Regions from separate parts of the Paenibacillus urinalis genome, predicted to be linked through region 1. Evidence: predicted binding sites of a transcription regulator. Region 1 holds the regulator's gene; each other region holds the start of a gene.
The links. The regulator Rex, encoded in region 1, represses fermentation and respiration genes when NADH is low (regulators of the CRP and FNR family bind a similar motif). The targets are predictions, from matches to a motif close to TTGTGAAATATTTCACAA.
Positions count from the first base shown of each region.

Region 2: a site for Rex is predicted at 4,809-4,826, ahead of PUW25_RS23140 (formate/nitrite transporter family protein). Genes of this name have one in related genera too.
Region 3: a site for Rex is predicted at 2,000-2,017, ahead of nadA (quinolinate synthase NadA). Genes of this name have one in related genera too.

Region 1 covers NZ_CP118108.1:3,631,754-3,639,174, forward strand. The annotation lists gene PUW25_RS16670 (acetate/propionate family kinase) at 1-374, opposite strand, end outside; gene PUW25_RS16675 (3-hydroxyacyl-CoA dehydrogenase family protein) at 371-1,240, opposite strand; gene PUW25_RS16680 (AAA family ATPase) at 1,378-2,880, opposite strand; gene PUW25_RS16685 (hypothetical protein) at 2,873-3,400, opposite strand; gene PUW25_RS16690 (cell wall elongation regulator TseB-like domain-containing protein) at 3,574-4,095, opposite strand; gene PUW25_RS16695 (amidohydrolase) at 4,127-5,428, opposite strand; gene PUW25_RS16700 (redox-sensing transcriptional repressor Rex) at 5,415-6,074, opposite strand; gene dinG (ATP-dependent DNA helicase DinG) at 6,119-7,421, opposite strand, start outside.
Region 2 covers NZ_CP118108.1:4,986,808-4,994,228, reverse strand. The annotation lists gene PUW25_RS23160 (ABC transporter ATP-binding protein) at 1-837, shown strand, start outside; gene PUW25_RS23155 (glutathione peroxidase) at 985-1,461, shown strand; gene PUW25_RS23150 (MFS transporter) at 1,602-2,834, opposite strand; gene PUW25_RS23145 (FAD-dependent oxidoreductase) at 3,291-4,667, shown strand; gene PUW25_RS23140 (formate/nitrite transporter family protein) at 4,893-5,720, shown strand; gene PUW25_RS23135 (molybdopterin-containing oxidoreductase family protein) at 6,007-7,421, shown strand, end outside.
Region 3 covers NZ_CP118108.1:57,462-64,882, reverse strand. The annotation lists gene nadB (L-aspartate oxidase) at 1-940, opposite strand, end outside; gene nadA (quinolinate synthase NadA) at 995-1,933, opposite strand; gene ftsH (ATP-dependent zinc metalloprotease FtsH) at 2,235-4,289, opposite strand; gene hpt (hypoxanthine phosphoribosyltransferase) at 4,388-4,927, opposite strand; gene tilS (tRNA lysidine(34) synthetase TilS) at 4,993-6,417, opposite strand; gene PUW25_RS00270 (serine/threonine protein kinase) at 6,468-7,400, opposite strand; gene PUW25_RS00265 (VWA domain-containing protein) at 7,384-7,421, opposite strand, start outside.

The DNA of each region.
Region 1 (7,421 bases):
GGATTATGAAGCGGTGCAAGGTCGATCAATTGACGAATCTTCGCTTTGACTTCATCTGTAACCAATGCAGATCCGTTAAAGAATTCACCGCCGTGAACAACACGGTGTCCGACAGCTTGAATCTCTTCGATTGAAGACAGTACGCCGTGCTCAGCATGTACGAGCTTGTCCAATACTTTACGGATCGCTGTCGTATGTTCCAGAATCTCGCTTACTTCGGTCACTTCTTCTTTGCCTGTCGGCTTATGTGTAAGAATGGAAGAATCCATTCCGATCCGCTCAACCAAGCCTTTAGCCAGAACAGACTCGTCAGTCATGTCATACACTTGATACTTCAGGGAAGAACTTCCCGCATTAATTACTAATACTTTCATATCCGGTCACCATCCTTGTCATACTTGAAGAAGCCTTCGCCCGTCTTCACACCTAATTGCCCTGCGCGAACCATTTTCTTAAGTATAGTGGAAGGTCTGTATTTCAATTCGCCGAACTCACGGAACATACCGTCAAGTGCAGCATGAACGGAATCGAGGCCAAAACGATCTGCCATTTCAAATGGGCCATGCTGGAATTTGTATCCAATCCGAACCGCTTGATCGATATCCTCGGCAGATGCAACGCCCTCTTCAAGCAGATGAAGGGCTTCATTGATATGCAGACAAATAAGCCGGGAAGTTACGAATCCAGGAGACTCATAGACCATGACGCCTTTTTTCTCCAATACTTCCTCAGCAAACTTCTTCGTGAACTCAAATGTATCATCTGATGTTTTAAGACCACGAATGATTTCGACAACATCGATACTTGATACCGGATAAATCCAGTGCAGGCCGATCACACGCTCAGGATGATTTGTAGAACTTGCAAGTTCAGTCAAGCTCAGTGTTGAAGTATTACTTGTTAGAATGATATCTTCAGACACAATCTCCTCAAGCTGTTTGAACAATTTGATCTTTGCTTCCAGGTCTTCAGTAATGGTCTCTATAATCAAGTCGCAAGCAGACAGATCACTAAGATTCGCTCTATGAATTCTAGATAAGATCAATTTTTTCTCTGCTTGGGTAATTGCCCACTTCTCCAATTTTTTATCTAACCCTGTCTCGATCATTCCGATGGAATAATCAAGCTTATTCGGGGAAAGCTCTACCAGCATAACGTCGAGGCCTTTAGCTGCCAGCATTTCAGCAATACTTTGACCCATCGTACCTCCGCCGATAACTCCTATCTTTTTAAACAACATGGTTACTGCTCCATCCCTTCCTGGTCTCTTCTGAATAGTTTGTATTCTTCTTTGTCGAAAAATACATTTTTATGACCCAACATATAATAATATCTTAGCATGAATCAAAAGTAAAAAAAAATAACCAGCATAAATAATTATGCTGGCAAAAGTGCATTTTTCTTAAATAATTCACGGAATTGACCACCGGACAACACTTCTTCCTTCATGAGAATGTCCAGCGACTCATCAAAGATGGCTGCGTGCTCATGGAGCAGCTCTTTTGTACGGGCAAACAGCTCATTCAAGATGTAGTTATTCTCACGCATCATGTCTTCCTGGGATACCATGTCAAGATTAACAATGCCGAGCGAGGTCAGTCCAGAGCTGATCATGGTTTTGACAATATCGAGCGATTGCTCAAAGTCATTTCTGGAACCGGTGCTCCGCCCTCCATAATAAATTTCCTCGGCAGCAGCACCACCGAGTGCAATCATAATCTGAGCTTCAAGAAAATCCTTCGTATATAAGTACTGCTCTTCCTGCGGATTATGTCGAACATAACCGAGTGCCTGTCCCCGCGGACTGAGTGCTACCTGGCCCACACTGTTCGGTCGAACTGCTTCTGCTGCAATCGCATGTCCGAGCTCATGAATGGCAACCCGCTTCTTCTCGTCTGCATTGGATTCACGGTCTGTCTTCTCACCCATCATCACTTTATCTATAGCCATAGACAGGTTCCGCTGCGTAATAAATTCCAGACTATCCCGCATTGCATAGATTGCAGCCTCATTCATCAAGCTCTCGAGCTGCGCCCCGGAGAAGCCATACGATTCTTCAGCTATTTTGTCCAAGCTTACATCCTCAGCAAGCGGTTTATTTTTGGCATGCAGCTCCAGAATATGCTTGCGCCCTTTCTTATCCGGAAGCTCCACTTGGATATGGCGGTCAAAACGACCCGGACGAAGAAGTGCGCTGTCGAGCATTTCTTTGCGGTTCGTCGCTGCGATAATCAGAATGCGGGGTGCATCAGAGTTGTATATACCGTCCATCTCCGTAAGCAGCTGGTTCAGAGTCTGATCATATTCACGCTGCTGGCCGCCCTCTCTTTTGCCGCCGATGACATCGATCTCATCAATAAAAATAATGGCGTTTTCTTTGTTTTCCTTGGCAGCCCGAGCTCTGGCATCTTTAAATAATTCACGGATACGTCCTGCCCCGACACCAACATACATTTCAACAAACTCACTGCCGGCAGCTGCAATAAATACAGAATTGGTGTAATGTGCAGCCGCCTTCGCCATCAGTGTCTTCCCCGTACCCGGAGGGCCTGTCAGCAAAATACCCTTTAGTGGGCGAATGCCAAACTTCTGAATTTCTTCATGTCTAACCAAAAAGTCCAGCGCTTCACGGAGCTCCTGCTTGGCGCTGTCCTGTCCTCCAATTTCCTCGAAGGTAAGCTTGGCGGGACCAGCCTTCTTGCGCTTCTTCTCACTGCTGGCACCGACCGCGAGTCCGCCGCGTGTCTGCATCAGGAACACCACGCCCCCTGCAAGCAGGGCAATAAGCAGTACTGGAATAATATTAACTCCTATAAAGACCAGAAAAAGAAGTACGACCGGAACGACCCCGATTAAAATCTCCTTCAACCAATTAGGCATTAGGCCACACTCCCATCGTAGCCGGCTGTCTCGGCAGAATAATATACTTGCTTGCTTCTCCATCTGACAGGCTTACATATACGTTCTCATTATCAATATCATAGTCAACCTGGATGCTGCCTTCGCTCATTTCCTTCAGCTTCTCAGGAATTTGCGTGTATTGTCTAGTCTCCATCGCTTCAGCGACGGTAAATAAAGCGCTGGACCAGAAATCATCAAGCGTTTCCGTCGAATGATCCTTAACCTCCAGCTGCATCGTTCTACCGTTCAGAAGCTCCTTGCCATCTGTGCGGATATAATCAACAAGACCTCTTATATTGGTATTCGGTTCGAGATCGAGATTCAAAACAACTTGATTCTGGTTAATATCTAATTGAACATCGTTTACGCCGTCATACTCGGCAACCAACTTTTCGATTGGCTTCTCAAGGGCCACCTGACGGTACACAAACCATCCTCCAAACAGCAGCGTAGCCGTAACCATAACTGTAATTGCTATCCGAATAGGACGTAATTTCAAGTGACAACCTCCTCATCTATTTTACCCACTCTATTCCTATCAAAATGGGATATAGATATAGCATACCATATACAGCGGTCCAAATCTAAACTATGAATTATTTTTCAAAGTTTCCAATCCAAATAACCCCGAAATGGCCAATGGAGACCACTTCAGGGTATTTTTTGAGTGCATTATTCTTTGACCGGAAGCTGAAATCCTTCCTCTAGCTCGGTTCCATCACTGAAACGATAGAAGCGATAGTAGTAACGATCATTCTCTTTATAAAATAACTGCCAGACATACGTCTCATCATAAACTGCCGGCTGCAGTCTGACGATTTCAATTCCAGGCAGCTGTGAGCTGATCTTGGAGCGCATTTCTTCCTCAGACGTTCCTTCTTCAATCTTCTCGCTGTGTACACTCTTTTCATCTGTCTTTGGCTTCTTGTCAGTACCGTACTGTACCCATACCATAATGGGCTCATTATCCGCATTTACACCTTCAATTGTCCAATAAATGGCATCCTCAGACCAGACCGATTTTTGCGTCTTCGTTACTGTAACCAGGTCTTCTTTTTCTTTCGCAATAGCGATTGCAGCTTCTTCTTCTACCCATGTATCCTTCATTACATATTCATAAAATATATAAATGCCTAAGAGCACGAGTATAAAAGCCACAATACTTATGAGGATCCACTTTCTTTTTTTTCTCAAGGCTGAACTCCCTTCTTGCCCCCAGCATCAATCAGCGGGACGTCAGTCCTTCGAAAGCAGCTTGTGCTTCGCGTTTAATCCGTTCTTCATCCAACGTGAGCATCTCACCGTTCTTAACTAATTGCTTACCATCCACCCAGACATGTTGAACATCCTTGCTGCTCGCAGAATAGATGACATGTGATATCAAATCGGTGTAAGGCAGGAAATGAGCTTGATCCAGGTCTATTGCAATGAAATCCGCTTTTTTGCCTGGCGCCAGCACTCCTGTGTCCTTGACGTAGATGGATTTCGCTCCATATTCTGTTCCCATACGAAGTGCTTCAGTAGCAGGTACGGCGGTTGGATCACCGCTGACTCCTTTGTGAATCAATGCAGCTAGACGCATTTCCTCAAACATATCCAAATTATTGTTGCTTGCTGCACCGTCTGTGGCAAGGGACACAACAACCCCTGCTTTTAACAGCTCAGGTACTCGCGCAACACCGCTCGCCAGCTTCAGATTGCTTCCAGGATTATGAGCCACTGCCACATTGTATTTGGCAAGCACCTCTATTTCTTCATCCGTCAAATGCACGGCATGAGCCACGAGAGAAGGTCTAGAGAAGAAGCCGAGCTTCTCCAGATGCGCTACTGGACGCAGTCCATACTCTTTTACATTCTGTTCTACTTCAGCGGCCGTTTCAGACATATGTGTATGCAGCGGCAAGTCCAGCTCATGTGCCGCTTCTACAAACTTCTCAATAAACTCTGGTCCGCAAGTATATGGCGAATGTGGTGACAGCATCGTCGTGATGCGTCCGTCAGCCTGATTATGCCATTCCCGGGCAAAGGTCATTGCTTCCTTCAGCTTGAAAGCACGCAGCTCATCTGAGCCGAAGCCAATCGCTCCCCGCATCAGACTTGCGCGAATGCCCGACTCCTCTGCTACTTTTGCCACCTGATTCATCTGGTCATACATATCAAGAAAGGCGGTAGTGCCGCCTCTCAGCATTTCCAGCACAGATAGCGAGGTTCCCCAGTAGACATCCTCAGCTGTGAACTTTTCCTCCATTGGCCACATTTTTTCTTGAAGCCAGACCTGAAGGGCAAGATCATCGCCATAGCCGCGTAGTAGGGACATTGCGGCATGACCATGCGTATTAATAAGGCCAGGAATAAACAGCTGATGCTTGCCGTCATGAACTGGAATGCCCTCTGTTCCTTCGGGCAGATCTTCGCCTATATATGAAATGCGGTCATCCTCAATCAGCATATAACCGCTGACGATTCGCCATTCAGGATCGCTTACCGCAAATTTGCCGTTCTTGATGAGCCACTTATGACTTGACATCCTCTTCCTCCTCTTTCCCTGCTTCGTTCTCTAGATAATAAGCCAGACTAAGCAGATCTGTAGTGAAGTCCGCTGTATGAATCCGGATATGAGCAGGCGCCTTGATAATAATCGGGGCAAAATTAAGGATCGCTTCGACTCCCGCCTCCACCAGATAGTCCGCCACACGCTGAGCTTCCGAATCCGGAACCGTTATAATGCCGATTCTAATGCTCAGATCTTTCACTGTCTTCACCAGCTCTTCCATAGGCAGAACCGTCAGTGTATTAATCTTGGAGCCAATCTTCGAGGGCTGGGAATCAAATACAGCGACAATCTTCATATTGTCTTTTACATATCGATTATAGTTCGACAAGGCATGACCCAGATTACCGGCACCGACAAGTGCCACATTGATCTGTTGATCCAGCTTCAATATTTGTCTGATCTTATCGATGAGATATGCCACATCATAGCCGATACCCTTGCGTCCAAAATCCCCGAAATAAGCGAGGTCCTTACGAATTTGCGCTGGATTCAAATCCAGTCTGAGACCAAGCTCCTGTGACGATACTGTGGTCACTTCTCTTTTGTACAGCTCTTGTAAATAACGCAGATATACAGGCAGTCTTCTTACAACAGCCTCTGAAATTTTGTCCGACTTCAATTATAATTCCCCCTCACACCTGCAAGCAGTGTCCGTGCTTAATATTACTTCTCTTCATTCGTTATATGTTCCTCTAACCACTCGCTTATACGCGGAACCATCTTGTCCGTTGTCATATGCTCCATTTTAGGACCTGGCAGGGAATATAAAAAGTACTTGCCATAATACGATTCAATCACTCTTGTATCATACACGATAACGATGCCTCGGTCCTTAGCGGTCCGCACCAGTCTTCCAAAACCTTGCTTAAACCGTATAACCGCCTGCGGTACGGAGAGCTTCATAAACGGATTCTTCTTCTCCGCCTGCAGCAGCTCGCTCTTGGCTTCGACAACTGGATGGTTAGGCGGCTGGAAGGGCAAACGTACAATAGCCAAACAGGATAAAGCTTCTCCTGGAATATCGACACCTTCCCAGAAGCTGCTCGTTCCAAGCAGTACAGAAGCTTTGGCCTCCTGGAATCTTCTCGTCAGCTTCGTCCTGCTTCCACTGTCCACCCCTTGTCCAAACACAGAAATATCACTTGAAGCCAAAGCTTCCTTCAGCGGCTCATGTACCTGTCTCAGCATCTTGTAAGAGGTAAACAGGACAAGCATTCTGCCCTTAGTCGCCTGCGCGGCCTCTGACAGAGACTTGACGAGCATACTGACAAAGTGATCATCACCCACACTGCCCTTCACACTTGGAAAATCACGCGGAACTACAAGAAGGGCTTGTTCCCGGTAATTAAAAGGAGATGGAAGCTGTGATGTGAGCAACCTCTGCTGCTCCTGTGCTTCGGTCAATCCGAGCTGATCTATCATAAACTGGAACGATTTATCTACCGATAAAGTAGCAGAGGTTAAAATAACGCTTCGCTTCTTATCAAAGAACATTTCCTTCAGCTGAGGACTTACATCTACAGGAACGGCATACAGCTGAAGCGACTTGCTCTTGAATTGTCCGCTGGCTTCCAGCCAATATACGGTCCCTGCATCATCAAGGCGCATGAAATGTCTTAATTGGTCTTTGAAGCCAGCTAGATCCTTAACAAGCCCTGTTACGTCAGTGATAAGGCTGTCGGCCGTATAGTCATCGAGATCTTCCCTTACTTCACTAAGGACCTTATCTGCCTTCCGAACCAATTCGGATACGGTCACATAGAACTGATTCTCAACCGCAGCGAGCTTATCCCATTTCTTTGGTTTGTTCTGCGGCTTCAGTCTTAGTGTAAACTGTCCTGCTTCTCCAGGGGCAGCATCACTTCGTTCTGGCAGTAAGCTGAACAGCATCTCACTGAGCTGGTCCCAGGCTTCCTTCGCTTCCAGAGCGGATGGGAACAGCTGATCAATGGCAGAGGTCCACTCC
Region 2 (7,421 bases), 1.4 Mb from region 1:
ACCGGACTGTCTATAGCCTATGAGGATAGACTTATTGTTGAGGATTTGAATATCCAAATACCACAGGGGAAAATCACAGCCCTTGTTGGAGCTAACGGATCGGGGAAATCGACAATTCTCAAAACGATGGCACGTTTAATGCAGCCGAAGGCGGGTCAAGTATTATTGGACGGCAAATCCATCCATAAGCAATCGACGCGTGAAGTGGCAAAGCAGCTGGCTATTTTGCCGCAGAATCCTACAGCTCCGGAAGGTCTGACGGTAACTGAGCTTGTATCCTATGGTCGTTTTCCATATCAGAAGGGCTTTGGTTCACTCAAGGAAGAAGATAAGAAGATGGTCGAATGGGCAATTGATGCGACAGGCTTGAATGAATTTCATGATCGTCCCATTGATCAGCTGTCCGGTGGTCAGCGCCAGCGTGCATGGATTGCGATGGCACTTGCTCAGGATACCGACATCTTGTTCCTGGATGAGCCGACAACCTTCCTCGACATGGCGCATCAGCTGGAGGTGCTTCAGCTGCTAGAGGAGCTCAATATCAGCTCACAGCGCACGATTGTCATGGTTGTGCATGATCTTAATCATGCTACTCGCTATGCGCATCATATGATTGCGATCAAACAGGGTAAGGCAGCGGCGATCGGATCTCCACAGGAGGTCATGACGACAGAAGTGATGCGTGAAGTGTTCGGAATAGAGGCGGATATTATTACAGATCCGCGTACAGGCGTTCCACTCTGTCTGCCATATGCACTCGCTGGCAAAGACAATGCGGGTCTTGTCGGCGCAACGAACTCAATTCGTACACAGATTCGTCAAGTGGCAGGTGTATAAGCTCCAGGCATCGTGGCTTGAGGGTTAAACCATTCATTAAGGCTTCCTTTCGGGGGCCTTTTTTGTTTCACGTCTGGATTTGGTATGATTAGAGCTGTAAGACGAACGGGTAAATTTTAGAAGAGATAAAGAAGGAGGAATAAGAACATGTCAGTATATGGTTACACTGCAGTGACAACTGCCAATCAGGAGGTCCCTCTTGATATGTACACGGGGAAAGTGCTGGTTATTGCGAATACAGCGAGCAAATGCGGGCTGACACCGCAATATGGCGAGCTGCAGAAGTTGTATGACCGCTACAAGGATCAGGGACTTGTTGTATTAGCATTTCCCTGCAATCAGTTTGGCGGGCAGGAGCCGGGAACGAGCGGAGAAGCTGAAGAGTTCTGTCAGATCAATTACGGTGTGAATTTTCCGGTCTTTGCCAAAGTAGAGGTGAACGGAGAGAACACCCATCCCTTGTTCCAGTATCTCAAAGAGCAAGAGCCTGGTGCTGGCGAGACCAGTGACATCCAGTGGAATTTCACGAAGTTTGTCATTGATCGGGATGGACAAGTGGTTCAGCGCTTTGAGCCGAAGCAATCTCCAGAAGAAATGACCGAGCTGATCGAGAAGCTGTTGTAGGTAAATTTTATATTATTTTAAAAAAACGAAGCTTGTAACCCATTGATGGAATCAAAAGATTCTATGGGATGACAAGCTTTTTATATTGAGATCATGCTTTCCATATATCGTGCTGAATTGAAACGGCTGATTTGTAAATGCTAATACCGATCCACCTGTTTAAGTACAGGTGAAGATTTGGTTAGGGCATAATTGCTGCTTCGCCTGCTGCGAATGATCATCCAGGCAGCGATAAGAAGCACGAGTCCATTAAGGACGAAGATCCAGCGGATCGGCATCAAGCTTCCAAGCAGACCGCCGATGATAGGCCCTGCCATGGTCGCGAGCTGTGAAGCGGATTGATTGAGGCTGAAGGCTCTTCCTCTAAATGCGGAATCCGTTGTTTCCACGATGAGTGCATTAATGGTTGGATATACGGCAGCAAAAAACAATCCGTATCCGAACCGAAGCAGGCCGAAGCCAATATAATCGCTTACAAGAATCTGAAGCATGTTGCCAAGTCCGCCGCCGACAAGTCCAATAATGAGAATTTTGGAGTAGCCGATTCGCTGTCCAATCTTGGCCCACCTTGGAGCCATGATGATGGTTGCGATGCCGACGGAAGAGAAGATAATTCCAGAGGTTAGGGAGGCTTCGTCTACCGATACACCCATCTCCATGACGTATACGGTAAGAAGCGGCTCCAGAATCATGACAGAAAAAGTCGTCACGGCCATAATGGCAAGCAGTGCCATAAATGGTTTATTGGCAGATGCCTGCTTAATATCGTCCCGTACTCTTGAACGGGCGGCAGAACGATTAAAATTATGCTCTTTGACAAAGAAGGTAGCAATGAGTGCGGACACCAGCACAATCAGGGCAGAGAATAGAAAAGCATTGCGGTTACCGTAGTAATGGCTGACAACTCCGCCAATCAAGGGACCGATGATGCTGCCGGTAGCGCCTGCGGTTGACATAATCCCGAGAGCATATCCGGTTTTGGCCTCCGGCGTGTTCGTGGCTACGAGCGCAATGGAAGCAGGCACAAAGCCCGCAAGCAGCCCCTGGAAGATGCGGACCGCAATAAAGACATAAGGATCGTGCACAAAGTAGCTGATTAAATACAGGAAGGCAAGCGCAAATCCTGAGCGAATGAGCATCGGCTTTCGCCCGTATTTGTCAGCAAGAGAGCCCCAGTAAGGGGATATCAGTGCACTGGCGAGAAAAGTAATCCCAAAAGCAACCCCGGCCCACAGCTCGATATAGTCTTCTCCGACATTCAGCTCGGTATTCATAAATATGGGCAAGAAGGGGATGGAGATGGAATAAGCTGTGCTGCAAAAAAAGACACCGACCCATAGCACAAACAAATTCCGTTTCCAAGAGAACTTCATAACGTGCAGCTCCTTTCCTAATAAAATAAACCGTATTTCGCGGCTAATCCGCTAACAGGTCTCATTCTACTCCTAAAATATGGAATCGCCAATGGCAGCAGGGAGGTCCAGCTGTCTTTTGGGGAACGAAGGAGGACGGTCCAAATGTATCGAATCCCTTTGTAATCAAGGCTTTATGAGTTCATTTGTTTTCTTTAGCGGCCTTATAAACAAAATTTTTTGTAAAAAGTTAAACTTGGGCTTGAATTGTGAAATGTGTCACATTATAATAAAGACATAGACATAGTGAAATAAATCACAATTCACAAAGGCAGGATGCTTCAGGGCAGAGTTTCGATGGATGGTTATTACCTTAGCTTAACGAAATAAAGCCCTGGCATCGTTAACTCTATAGTAGTGAAATATTTCACATCACAACCATAAAGCTCTTTTTTAACCTTAAGGAGGTATTTTAGAATGAAAGTAGCCGTTATTGGATGTACACACGCTGGGACAGCAGCCATTATTAATACAGCAAAGCTTTATCCAGATGCCGAAATTACCGTTTATGAACGCAATGACAATGTATCCTTCTTATCCTGCGGGATTGCACTATATGTTGGCGGGGTCGTTAAAGATCCTCACGGATTGTTCTATTCCTCACCTGCACAGCTGCAGGAGCTGGGCGTCAAAATGCGTATGCTTCATGAAGTAATTGAAGTGGATACGAAGGCTAAATCGCTTAAAGCACGCAGCTTGAACACAGGCGAGGAGCTTGTAGACACTTATGACAAGCTGATTGTGACTACTGGATCATGGCCGATTATTCCGAATCTTGAAGGGATTGATCTGAACAACGTGCTTCTGTGCAAGAACTATGAGCACTCCAATACGATTATTGCCAAATCTCAAGATGCACGCCACGTAACCGTTGTAGGTGCAGGTTATATTGGTATTGAGCTGGTCGAAGCATTCCAGATGAATGGCAAAGAAGTAACGCTGATTGATGCAGAAGACCGCATTCTAAGCAAATATTTGGATGAAGAATTTACCGACCGTATTCAGTCCGACCTCACGGACAAGGGCATTCAGCTTGTGCTTGGCGAGAAAGTGAGCCGCTTCGAAGGAGAAGAGGGCAGCGTACGCAAAGTTGTTACCGACAAAGGCACTTACGAAACCGATCTGGTCATTCTGTGCATTGGCTTCCGTCCTAACACCGAGCTCTTAAAGGGTCAGGTTGACATGATGCCGAACGGGGCGATTCTGGTGGACCGCTACATGCGCACAAGCAATCCTGATGTCTTTGCAGCCGGAGACAGCAGTGCGATCTATTACAATCCAACTCGACAAGCATCCTATATTCCGCTCGCAACCAATGCGGTGCGCATGGGTACGCTGGTTGCCCGTAACCTCAAGGCTCCTGTGACACGCTACATGGGAACCCAAGGTACATCAGGGATCAAGATTTATGAGCAGAATATTGCGGGAACAGGCCTGACAGAAGCTGGTGCAGTAGCAGCAGGGCTTCAAGTCGAGAGTGTAACCCTCGAGGACAGCTATCGCCCAGAATTCATGCCTACGGCAGAGAAGGTTCTGATTAAAGTGATATTTGAGCAGGAATCCCGCCGGATCGTTGGGGCACAGCTGATGAGTGAAGCCGAGCTTACACAGTCGATTAATACCTTGTCCGTATGTATCCAGAATGAGATGACTGTAGATGAACTGGCGTTTATCGACTTCTTCTTCCAGCCGCACTACAACAAGCCTTGGAACTTCCTGAACAGTGTCGGTCAGAAAGCACTGAAACCTGTGGATGCCACAGCTCAAGAGAAGAAGGAAGAGGTTCTCGTTTAAAAATCCTATATTTGATTGGACTTACAACCGTCAGTGCATTATGCTCTGGCGGTTTTTTTTATACGCTAAGAATTGCAGTTTATTCTGAATCGTCTTATCTGCAAGTGAAGACTACGAAGAATACCGATTCAGTATTTATATTTGTGAATTTATTAACAATCTACTGCCTGAAAAGGCTATACAATGGAGGTATGGGTTAATGTAAAAGAATAAGGAGGATGGCTCATGGCAGCTCAGAAACCTAAAGACATTGCTGAACTTACAGCGGATACCGGCTTTGCCAAAGCCCACAATCCACTATCTATCGTCTTGATCCTCGGCTTTTTGGCGGGCGTATATATATCCCTTGGATTTCTGCTCCATATCCGGGTCACTGCAGGGGCTCCCGAAGCTTGGGGCAGTATTACGAATCTGATCGGGGCGCTTGTATTCCCCATCGGTCTGGTGCTGGTATTGATCGCCGGAGGAGAGCTCCTGACGGGCAATATGATGGCGGTATCTTTGGCAAGATTGCGAGGGCGGATCTCTACACTTCTGCTCATCCGAAACATGGCGCTTGTCACGTTGGCAAATTTCGCGGGGGCCATTTTTGTTGCCTACTTTTTCGGTCATGTGCTGGGGCTGACAGGTGAAGGCGTCTATCTGGATAAAGTGGTAGATATGGCGGGACATAAGCTGGAAGACAGCTTCCTGCAGGCTTTTATTTCGGGTATAGGCTGTAACTGGCTAGTGGCACTTGCGGTATGGCTGTCTTATGCAGCAGATACGATGAGTGGGAAGGTGCTCGGGATCTGGATTCCGACAGCGGCGTTTGTAGCGATTGGCTTCCAGCACGTTGTCGCGAACATGTTTCTCATTCCCGCTGCCATATTTGAAGGAAATTATTCCTGGAGCATGTATTTGGCAAATTTCATTCCGGTATGGCTGGGCAATTTTGCAGGTGGGGCCGTGTTTGTGGCAGGGGCCTACTATTTGGCATATCTTCATGAACAGCCGCATGGTAAGCCCCTTGCACAGGGTGCCAAGGACAATACTAAAATTCGCCATGTCTAGGTTCGGGGGAACGAAACCTTTACATGACGAATTTTCGGGAGTGGTCTATGATACGGCACTTGGAGGAGGGGTCTTCCTAACTCCTAACTGCCTTGATTTTTATTACCCTTGCATGGAAATGATGAAACAAGCGAAAAAAATATTTTTGAATAGATCAGCTCATGTGAAAAGCGGTTACTGCCAGTGGCGGGAGCTGCTTTTATTTTTTGTCACACTTTGACGATTATGGAATCCGGAATTATGATAAAAGAACTGGTTTGAGCGACTTTGAAACTTAAGAAGTACTATGAGAAAGGAGAGGCAAGCTGTGATTAATGAACAGAATGGAATATTTCCTGCCGTATGTCCACTTGATTGCCCCGACACCTGCGGACTACTGTTGCATAAGAAGGAAGGCAAAATTGTGAAGGTGACCGGCAACCCGGATCACCCGATTACCAAGGGCGCCATTTGCAACAAGGTCCGAAACATGACAGAACGTATATATGATGAGAAACGTCTGAAGTATCCTTTGCGGAGAACGGGTCTCAAGGGCGAGGGTGAATTTGAACGGATAACCTGGGGGGAAGCGATCAGCGAGATTACGGGACGTTTCAAGGCTATATCGCAGGAATACGGAGCAGAGGCTATTTTGCCTTACTCTTTCTATGGCAATATGGGGATTCTCGGCGTGGACGGAATGGATCGGCGCTTCTTCAATGCGCTTGGTGCAAGTCAGCTGGAGCAGACCATATGTAATGCAGCCGGCACTACCGGATGGAAATATACGATGGGTGCGAACCGGGGGACCGTGCCGGAAGAAACAGAGCATGCCGATGTTATTATCGTATGGGGCGGAAATATCATCAGCACGAACATGCATCAAGTAGTCCTTGCAGAGAAAGCGCGTAAAGCAGGCGCCAAGGTCATTGTCATTGATGTTCATCGCAACCGCACGGCACAGTGGGCGGACTGGTTCGTACCGCTGTATCCCGGAACCGATGCTGCACTCGCACTCGGGATGATGAACGTGCTGTTCGAGAAGAGTCTCGTAGATGAGGCATTTTTGCAGCAATACACAGTAGGTCACGAGGAGCTTCGCGAGCATGTTAAGGACTATACACCAGAGCGGGTATCTCTCATTACCGGTGTTTCTGTGGAGGATATTGTGAAGCTGGCAGAGACTTATGGTCAGGCCAAGGCAGGCTATATCCATATTGGGAATGGCCTTCAGCATCATGATAACGGGGGGATGAATGTACGGGCTGTTGCGTGTCTCCCCGCGCTGACAGGAGCTTGGGCGAAGCTGGGGGGTGGAGCCTCTCGATCCAACGGAGGCTACGCGAGCTTGAACAGCGATGCGCTGGAGCGTCCGGATCTCAGAGAGAATCCGGATGCACGAAGCATTAACATGAACCAGATCGGCGCCGCCCTTCATGATGAAGAGCAGCCAATTAAAGGGATGTTTGTATATTGCTCGAATCCGCTCGTGGTCGCTCCGGATGCGAAGCGGGTAGAGCAGGGCTTTGCGAGAGAAGATTTATTTACGGTGGTTCATGATCTCTTCATGACAGACACAGCCAAATATGCGGATATCGTGCTTCCGGCAACCTCTAATTTTGAGAACACGGATTTGTACAGCTCACCGTGGCACCAATATGTGCATATCCAGGAGCCGGTTATTGCGCCGCTTGGCGAAGCCAAGAGCAATGTGGAGCTATT
Region 3 (7,421 bases), 1.9 Mb from region 1:
CATGTGTAATATCCAGATAGACATGCGTTGCATGAGTGTCTTCCATCTCGCTGACGATGGCACGAGCAACGACATCTCTTGGTGCAAGCTCCAGCTGAGGATGATAGCGCTCCATGAACCGATCCCCATGGATATTCCGCAGCACGGCCCCTTCTCCTCGTACAGCCTCTGAGATCAAAAATCTAGGCGCCTCGGGATAACATAATGATGTCGGATGGAACTGGATGAACTCCATATCCCGAATCTCAGCTCCTGCCCGGTAGGCCATAGCTACACCGTCTGCCGTAGCCACCTCAGGGTTCGTTGTATAACGATACAGCTGACCTGCTCCACCGGAACAGAGAACAACGGCATCTGCTCGCACGAACGTACGCTGACCATTTGCAGCCTGGACAAGCGCGCCGATACACTCTCCAGCTTCTGTAATTAGATCGATTACAAAATGCTCATCCCATACGTTAATCGACGGATGATCTGCTGCTTCTTTAGCCAGAGCCCTTACAATTTCATACCCTGTCGCATCCCCATTGGCATGTAATATCCGGCGATGACTGTGAGCGCCCTCCTGTGTCAAAGCAAGCGCGCCGTTCTCAATATCAAACGCCGTACCCAGCTGAATAAGCTCCTGTACCCGGTCCGGCCCTTCACTGACGAGTACCTCCACTGCTTCGCTGCGACATAATCCCGCTCCTGCAGTTAATGTATCCTGCATATGATAGGCCGGTGAGTCATCCTCAGACGTAACGGCTGCAATGCCTCCTTGTGCATACCTTGTATTGCTCTCAAGGAGTGTTTTCTTCGTAATCATAAGAACCTGATGATCTCTGCTCGCTTCAATCGCTGTGTAAAGTCCGGCAATGCCTGAGCCAATAATCAGAATATCGGTTTCCATACGAGGCAGTTCATTCAAATCGAAATTAACCAAGTAAGAAGGAATCATCGTTTGCTATCTCCTGTCTCTTTATAAAAAGTAGACTGCTGAAAACATAGTGAATTATTTCACCTGCAACATACGCTCAAGGGACAAACGAGCCCGATCGGCCACATCCTGCGGCACATAAATCTCAGGCTTCATGGTTTCAAGTGCCTTCGCCAGCTTCTTGAGATTGTTCACCTTCATATTCGGGCAGACCAAGAACTTCGTTGCAAAGTGGAATTCCTTATCCGGACTATCCACTCGAAGCTGATACCCTGTTCCGTCTTCCGTACCTACAATAAATTCTTTGCATTCTGAATCTCTGCAATATTCCAAAATAGCTGTCGTACTTCCCACAAAATCACCCATCTCAACGACTTCTGGACGGCATTCTGGATGAACAACAAACTCCGCATTCGGATATTTGGCACGCATTTCAACGACATCCTTTACAGTCAGCATGTCGTGAGTGTTGCAATAGCCTTCCCAGATGATCATCTTCTTGTCTGTATGCTGCTGTACATAATGGCCCAGATTTTTATCAGGAACCCATATAATTTCTTCTGCATCCAAGGATTGAATGACTTTAACCGCATTGGAAGAAGTACAGCATATATCTGTCTCTGCCTTAATCTCGGCCGAGGAGTTTATATATGTAACCACCTTCGCATTCGGATGCTGTGCTTTCAGCTTGCGCAATCCATCCACATTTACCATGTCAGCCATGGGACAGCCGGCTCTTTCATCCGGAATAATGACTTTCTTGTCCGGTGCCAGAATCTTCGCGCTCTCTCCCATGAAGTGAACACCGCAGAACACAATAACATCGGCATCAGTCTGTGCTGCCTTCTGAGCAAGCAGGAATGAATCACCCCGAAAGTCAGCTACCTCCTGAATTTCATCACGCTGATAATAGTGTGCCAAAATAATTGCATTGCGCTCTTTCTTCAACACCTTAATACGTTCCTTCAGTTCACGATTCATTTCTGCCTTACGCTCTAATGCTAATGCTTCCACTTGAAGACCCTCTCCCTTATATAAGCAATAGATAAAAAACCGCTTTCACCTTTGTGATGCCATCGCTTGTTATTCGATTCACAAAGTACGACATACGAATACCATCGGTGGATCAATTTCATTCTCACTTGAATTTCTGAGGCAATGAAGCTGATTCAGGTTTACACCTAATTTACAGAAGGTTCCTCTATGTGTCAATTCACAAAATTGTCGCAAATTACGGGTCAATGTCCATGTTAAATCAAAAAAACCGGAGAACGCTCGTGCGTTCTCCGGTTTAATCTCTTTTATGACTCATTCATTACGTCGTTGGTTTGTTGTGATCCGGTGAATTTGTATCCCCAGACTCTGGGTTAGATGATGTTGTGTCAGGCTCTGTCTGACTCGGACCATCATTGGAAATATCACCAGGCTGAGATCCGTTGTTCTCTTTACCTTGAATGCGGACACGCACATCACCAACATTATCGATGACAGGCTCGCCGCTCTCGGAAGAGCCTCCGGATGAGTCAGAACCCTTGTCAGTAATGGCACCTTTCTCAATCAACTGCTTAATGTCTTCAAGATCAAGCGTTTCTCTCTCAAGAAGAGTTTCAGCAATCAGATGCACTTCCTTGGAATACTTGTTAAGCAATTCTTTAGCTTGCTCATAGCATTCTGTGATCATGCGTCTCATCTCTTGGTCGATTTCATGGGCAATCGCATCACTATAGTTAGGCTCGTGTCCAAAATCGCGTCCCAAGAAGACTTGTCCTTGAGAGTTACCAAATTGAAGCGGTCCGAGCTTCTCACTCATACCATACTCCATAACCATGCTGCGTACAATGCCTGTCGCTTGTTGGAAGTCACTGTATGCACCGGTTCCGATTTCACCGATAAAGATTTCCTCTGCAGCACGTCCGCCGAGCAAACCAGTAATCCGGTCAAGCAGCTCTGGCTTCGTAGCAAGCATACGATCTTCTTTAGGCATCATGATAACATATCCGCCTGCACGTCCACGTGGGACGATCGTTACTTTATGAACCATATCGGCATGCTCCAAGAAATATCCGACAATCGTATGGCCCGCTTCGTGATAAGCGACAATGCGCTTCTCGCGATCGCTGACTACACGACTCTTCTTCTCTGTACCAACAATGACACGGTCAATCGCTTCATCCATCTCACGCATGGAAATGTCTTTACGATTACGTCTTGCAGCCAGAAGTGCTGCTTCATTCAGCAGGTTCTCCAGGTCTGCACCGGTAAACCCGGTCGTACGCTTCGCAATAACGTCCATCTTAACGTCTTTCGTAAGTGGTTTGTTGCGCGCATGTACTTTCAGAACTGCTTCACGGCCTTTAACGTCCGGACGGTCTACCGTAATTTGACGGTCAAAACGTCCTGGGCGGAGAAGGGCTGGGTCAAGAATATCTTGACGGTTCGTCGCAGCAATAATGATAATACCTTCATTTGCACCAAAGCCGTCCATTTCAACGAGCAACTGGTTGAGCGTTTGCTCACGCTCGTCATGACCGCCGCCGAGTCCGGCACCGCGCTGACGACCTACCGCATCGATCTCGTCAATGAAGATGATACATGGTGCATTCTTCTTCGCATTCTCAAACAAGTCACGTACACGGGATGCACCGACACCGACGAACATTTCGACGAAGTCAGAACCCGAAATACTGAAGAACGGTACGCCTGCTTCTCCTGCAACTGCACGAGCAAGAAGCGTTTTACCTGTTCCCGGAGGACCGTTAAGCAGAACCCCTTTTGGTATTCTTGCGCCAACTGCCGCAAATTTACGAGGATCCTTCAAGAACTCTACGACTTCGACAAGCTCCTGCTTCTCTTCATCAGCTCCTGCGACATCCTCAAAAGTAACCTTCTTCTTCTCTTCGTTATACAGACGTGCACGGCTCTTGCCAAAGTTCATCACTTTGCCGCCGCCGCCCTGTGCCTGATTGAACAGGAAGAAGAACAGGACAAACATCAAAATAAGAGGGATAAACGATGTTAGCAGTGTCAGCCAAATGCTGTCACCCTTCATCGGTTGTTGCTCAAGTTCAAAGCCATTGGTCTCGCTGGCCTCAACGATTTCCTGTACAGCAGTCTCAGTGTAAGGGATATACGTAATGAAATTTTCTGGTTCCCCTTCAGCTACTTCATTATATTGACCTGTTACACGATATGTGTAACCGTCAAATTGGAGGCTCAGATTCTTTACGTTGTTAGCGGATAACTCCTGCCGAAACTGATTGTATTTAGGGGTATCAGCCGCTTCATTTCCACCATTAATTACCTGGTAGATACCGACCACTACTAAAAATAAAATTAAATAAAAGCCAGAATTCCGGATGAACCGATTCATCCCCTACCTCCTCTCAAGACACTTAAGTTATTTTAACATAGCCATTCTGCCCTTCTCAACAAAGGGAGGAACGTTATCCTTACTTAATGGCTGGGATATCAGCTAGTGTAAATTTCCGGTTTCAAAATCCCGATGTAGGGGAGGTTCCGGTATTTCTCTGCATAATCCAAACCGTATCCGACTACAAATGCATCAGGCAGCACAAAGCCTGTGTAGTCAGCCTCCAGATTGACTTTTCGGCCTGAAGGTTTGTCAAACAAGGTTACCACTGTCGTTGACTTGGCTCCTCTGCGCTGCAGAAGATCAATTAAGTGAGTCAGTGTAAGACCGCTGTCAATGATGTCCTCCACAATGAGGACGTCTCGGTTCTCAACGCTCGCGTCGAGATCTTTAATGATTTTGACAACGCCTGACGACTTGGTCGAAGCTCCATAGCTTGAAACAGCCATAAAGTCCATTTCAACTGGAACAGTAATGTTCTTCACCAAATCAGCCATAAATATAAACGCGCCTTTAAGTACACAAATAACTAAAGGATTGCGATCTGCATATTCCTTGCTCAGGATTTCTCCCAATTCCTTAATCTTGCTCTGAAGCTCTTCTTCACTAATCAATACTTCTTGAATATCGTTCTGCAACGTCGCGAACCTCCTAAGTTATACTATGAAAGTCTTACCTGCACCATTACTGTCACTCGGGCCCACTAAAGTTCCTCCACCAGCATTCGAATGATGGACGTAGAATCTTCACTTACCGGGAAATGAATCGAGCGACGTACGCCCGGAATCCAGATGATGTTTCCGGCACCATCGCATATTACGGGAATACGAGAACGCAGGGACGGCGGAATTTTGGCATCTATAAAAATATCTTTAACCTTTTTGCTTCCGTTTAATCCCATCACTTTCATGGTATCTCCAGGCAATCGCGAACGAATCGTAAGCGGCCATATGAATGTATTCGCATCAAACAGCGCTTCACTAGCAGAAACCGGCCTGAACCCATTGTCCAGACAGGATAAATGAAGTCTTGTGCCAATCTCAGTAAGATCCAATTGAGCGTCTCCATCCAAGAAATCCAACTGGTAATTATAATGCTCTGATACAGAAGACCTCTGGGTAGAAAAAATGATATTATCATATTCCCGAATGCAAACAATTCCTTGGCCAATATCGTGGCTCCACGTTGTGGGCTCATGCTGAACCGCACCTCTGCGAATGGTTTCAATCCTCGAAAAATCAACAAAATCATCGTTCGAAGGCAGATAATTTAATATTAATTTAATCAACCTCCGTTGTAAAGCGACATGTAGCTCCTTAAAATCAGTCACTTTAAAAGACAGGCTGCCCTCTGAATTTTGAACCATTTCGGAATACGTCTGCCGGGAGATGGTATCCATATAATCATCTTCAACACTCATGACCTCAGCCAAGCGATTCAGTGACTCTGTAAACTGACCATTATATTGCCCCAAAAAAGGAAGTACATCCAGTCTAATCGCATTTCTTCTGTACTTCGTACTCATATTGCTGCTGTCAATAACATAGGGCAGATCATATTGTTCACAATGATGAGCCAAGTCCGTCTTGTTAATACGTAGACAAGGTCGAATAAGTTCCACGTTTTTTTCAAAACGTTTAATTTTTATTCCGGTGAGTCCCGAAGGACCGCTCCCTCTTAGTAAATGAAGCAGTACTGTCTCCGCCTGATCATCGGCATGATGCGCCAGAGCAATACTATCCGCATTATATTGGGCAGCGATCTGATGAAGAAATTCATATCGCTTCTCACGTGAAGCATCCTGAGCATTCCTTCCGCTGTCTTCGACATACTGCGGTATATTTACCCTTGTCATCTCGAACGGAATCAATAGAGACTCGGCAAATTCTCTCACCATCTCCGCTTCCTGATCAGACTCTCTCCGAAAACCATGATGAACATGAGCACAAATCAGAGTAAGCGGTGTGTGGTATTGCGAGATTTGGTTCAGGATATGTAAAAGAGCCACAGAATCCGCCCCTCCGGATACTGCGACCACGATCCGGTAACCCGGCTGCCATAAACCAAAAGCCTCTGCCGTTTCTAGCACCTGAAGTGCCGTCTTGCTCAGCTTGTTGCGTCCTTCCATGCTGCTCCTTCTTTCTATCAATCAAGGTTAGCCTATGTACCTCTAAACCATCAGCGGAGCAGGAACATAATCGCCCCGGCCATGATTAGAGCAGATAATGCAAACGATGGAATTAACCATCTAGGAGCGGGCTCAGATCTGGACTCTCTTTGCCGTTTAACCGGTCCATACACATGCTTCTTCCAATGCAGAAATGCGATCTCCGCATTTTCAAATTTCCCTTGAACCGCTGGTGCAAGCCAGCCTTTATATGGAGAGAGCCTCTCGCTGCGCTGAATGAGTGCAGACAGTGGACCCATTCCCCTCAATTGGGGGAGACCTTCTCCGGCAAGCTGCTGTAACTCATCTCCCTCCAAGAGATGAATGAGCAGGAGTGCAAAGGAAAATACATCATATTCAGGATCTGCCACACGGCTTCCCGCGTTCCAGTATCCTCTATCATACCATTCTGTAAACTGCTTGACACTGCGTCCAACTGGACTTACTCCGCCGTAATCAATGAGCTCAACTTCCCCATACCGGGTGACGAGTACATTTTGCGGCTTTAGATCACAGAAGATATAACCCAGGCGATGCAGCTCGGCCAGCTTCTTCAGCAGTCTTAACCCCGTAATCGTAATCCAGTCCGAGCCATGCTTCTGAATAAAATGATGGATCGGTTCTCCTCGAACATATTTCATCACATAGAAAGGAATATCGATACCATTAATCCGGTAATCATCCACTTCCTTAAGATAGGAAGCGGACTTATGTCCAGCTTGTGAATACTGACCTTCGAGCGATGTCAGGACATTAACTTCTGACTGCAAGTCTACTCCATTAAAGCCCATCTTCAACGCATACCGGCCTCCACCCGGTTCACGCTGAACCAAATAAACGATCCCGTTTGCTCCCTTACCCAGCGTTCTCAGGATAACATACTTGCCCTGTTTCCATTTGCCGGTTACCACCGTTCCAGGAGAAAAATCAGGATCCAGCGGCATAGTCACCCAGCATCCCTTCTT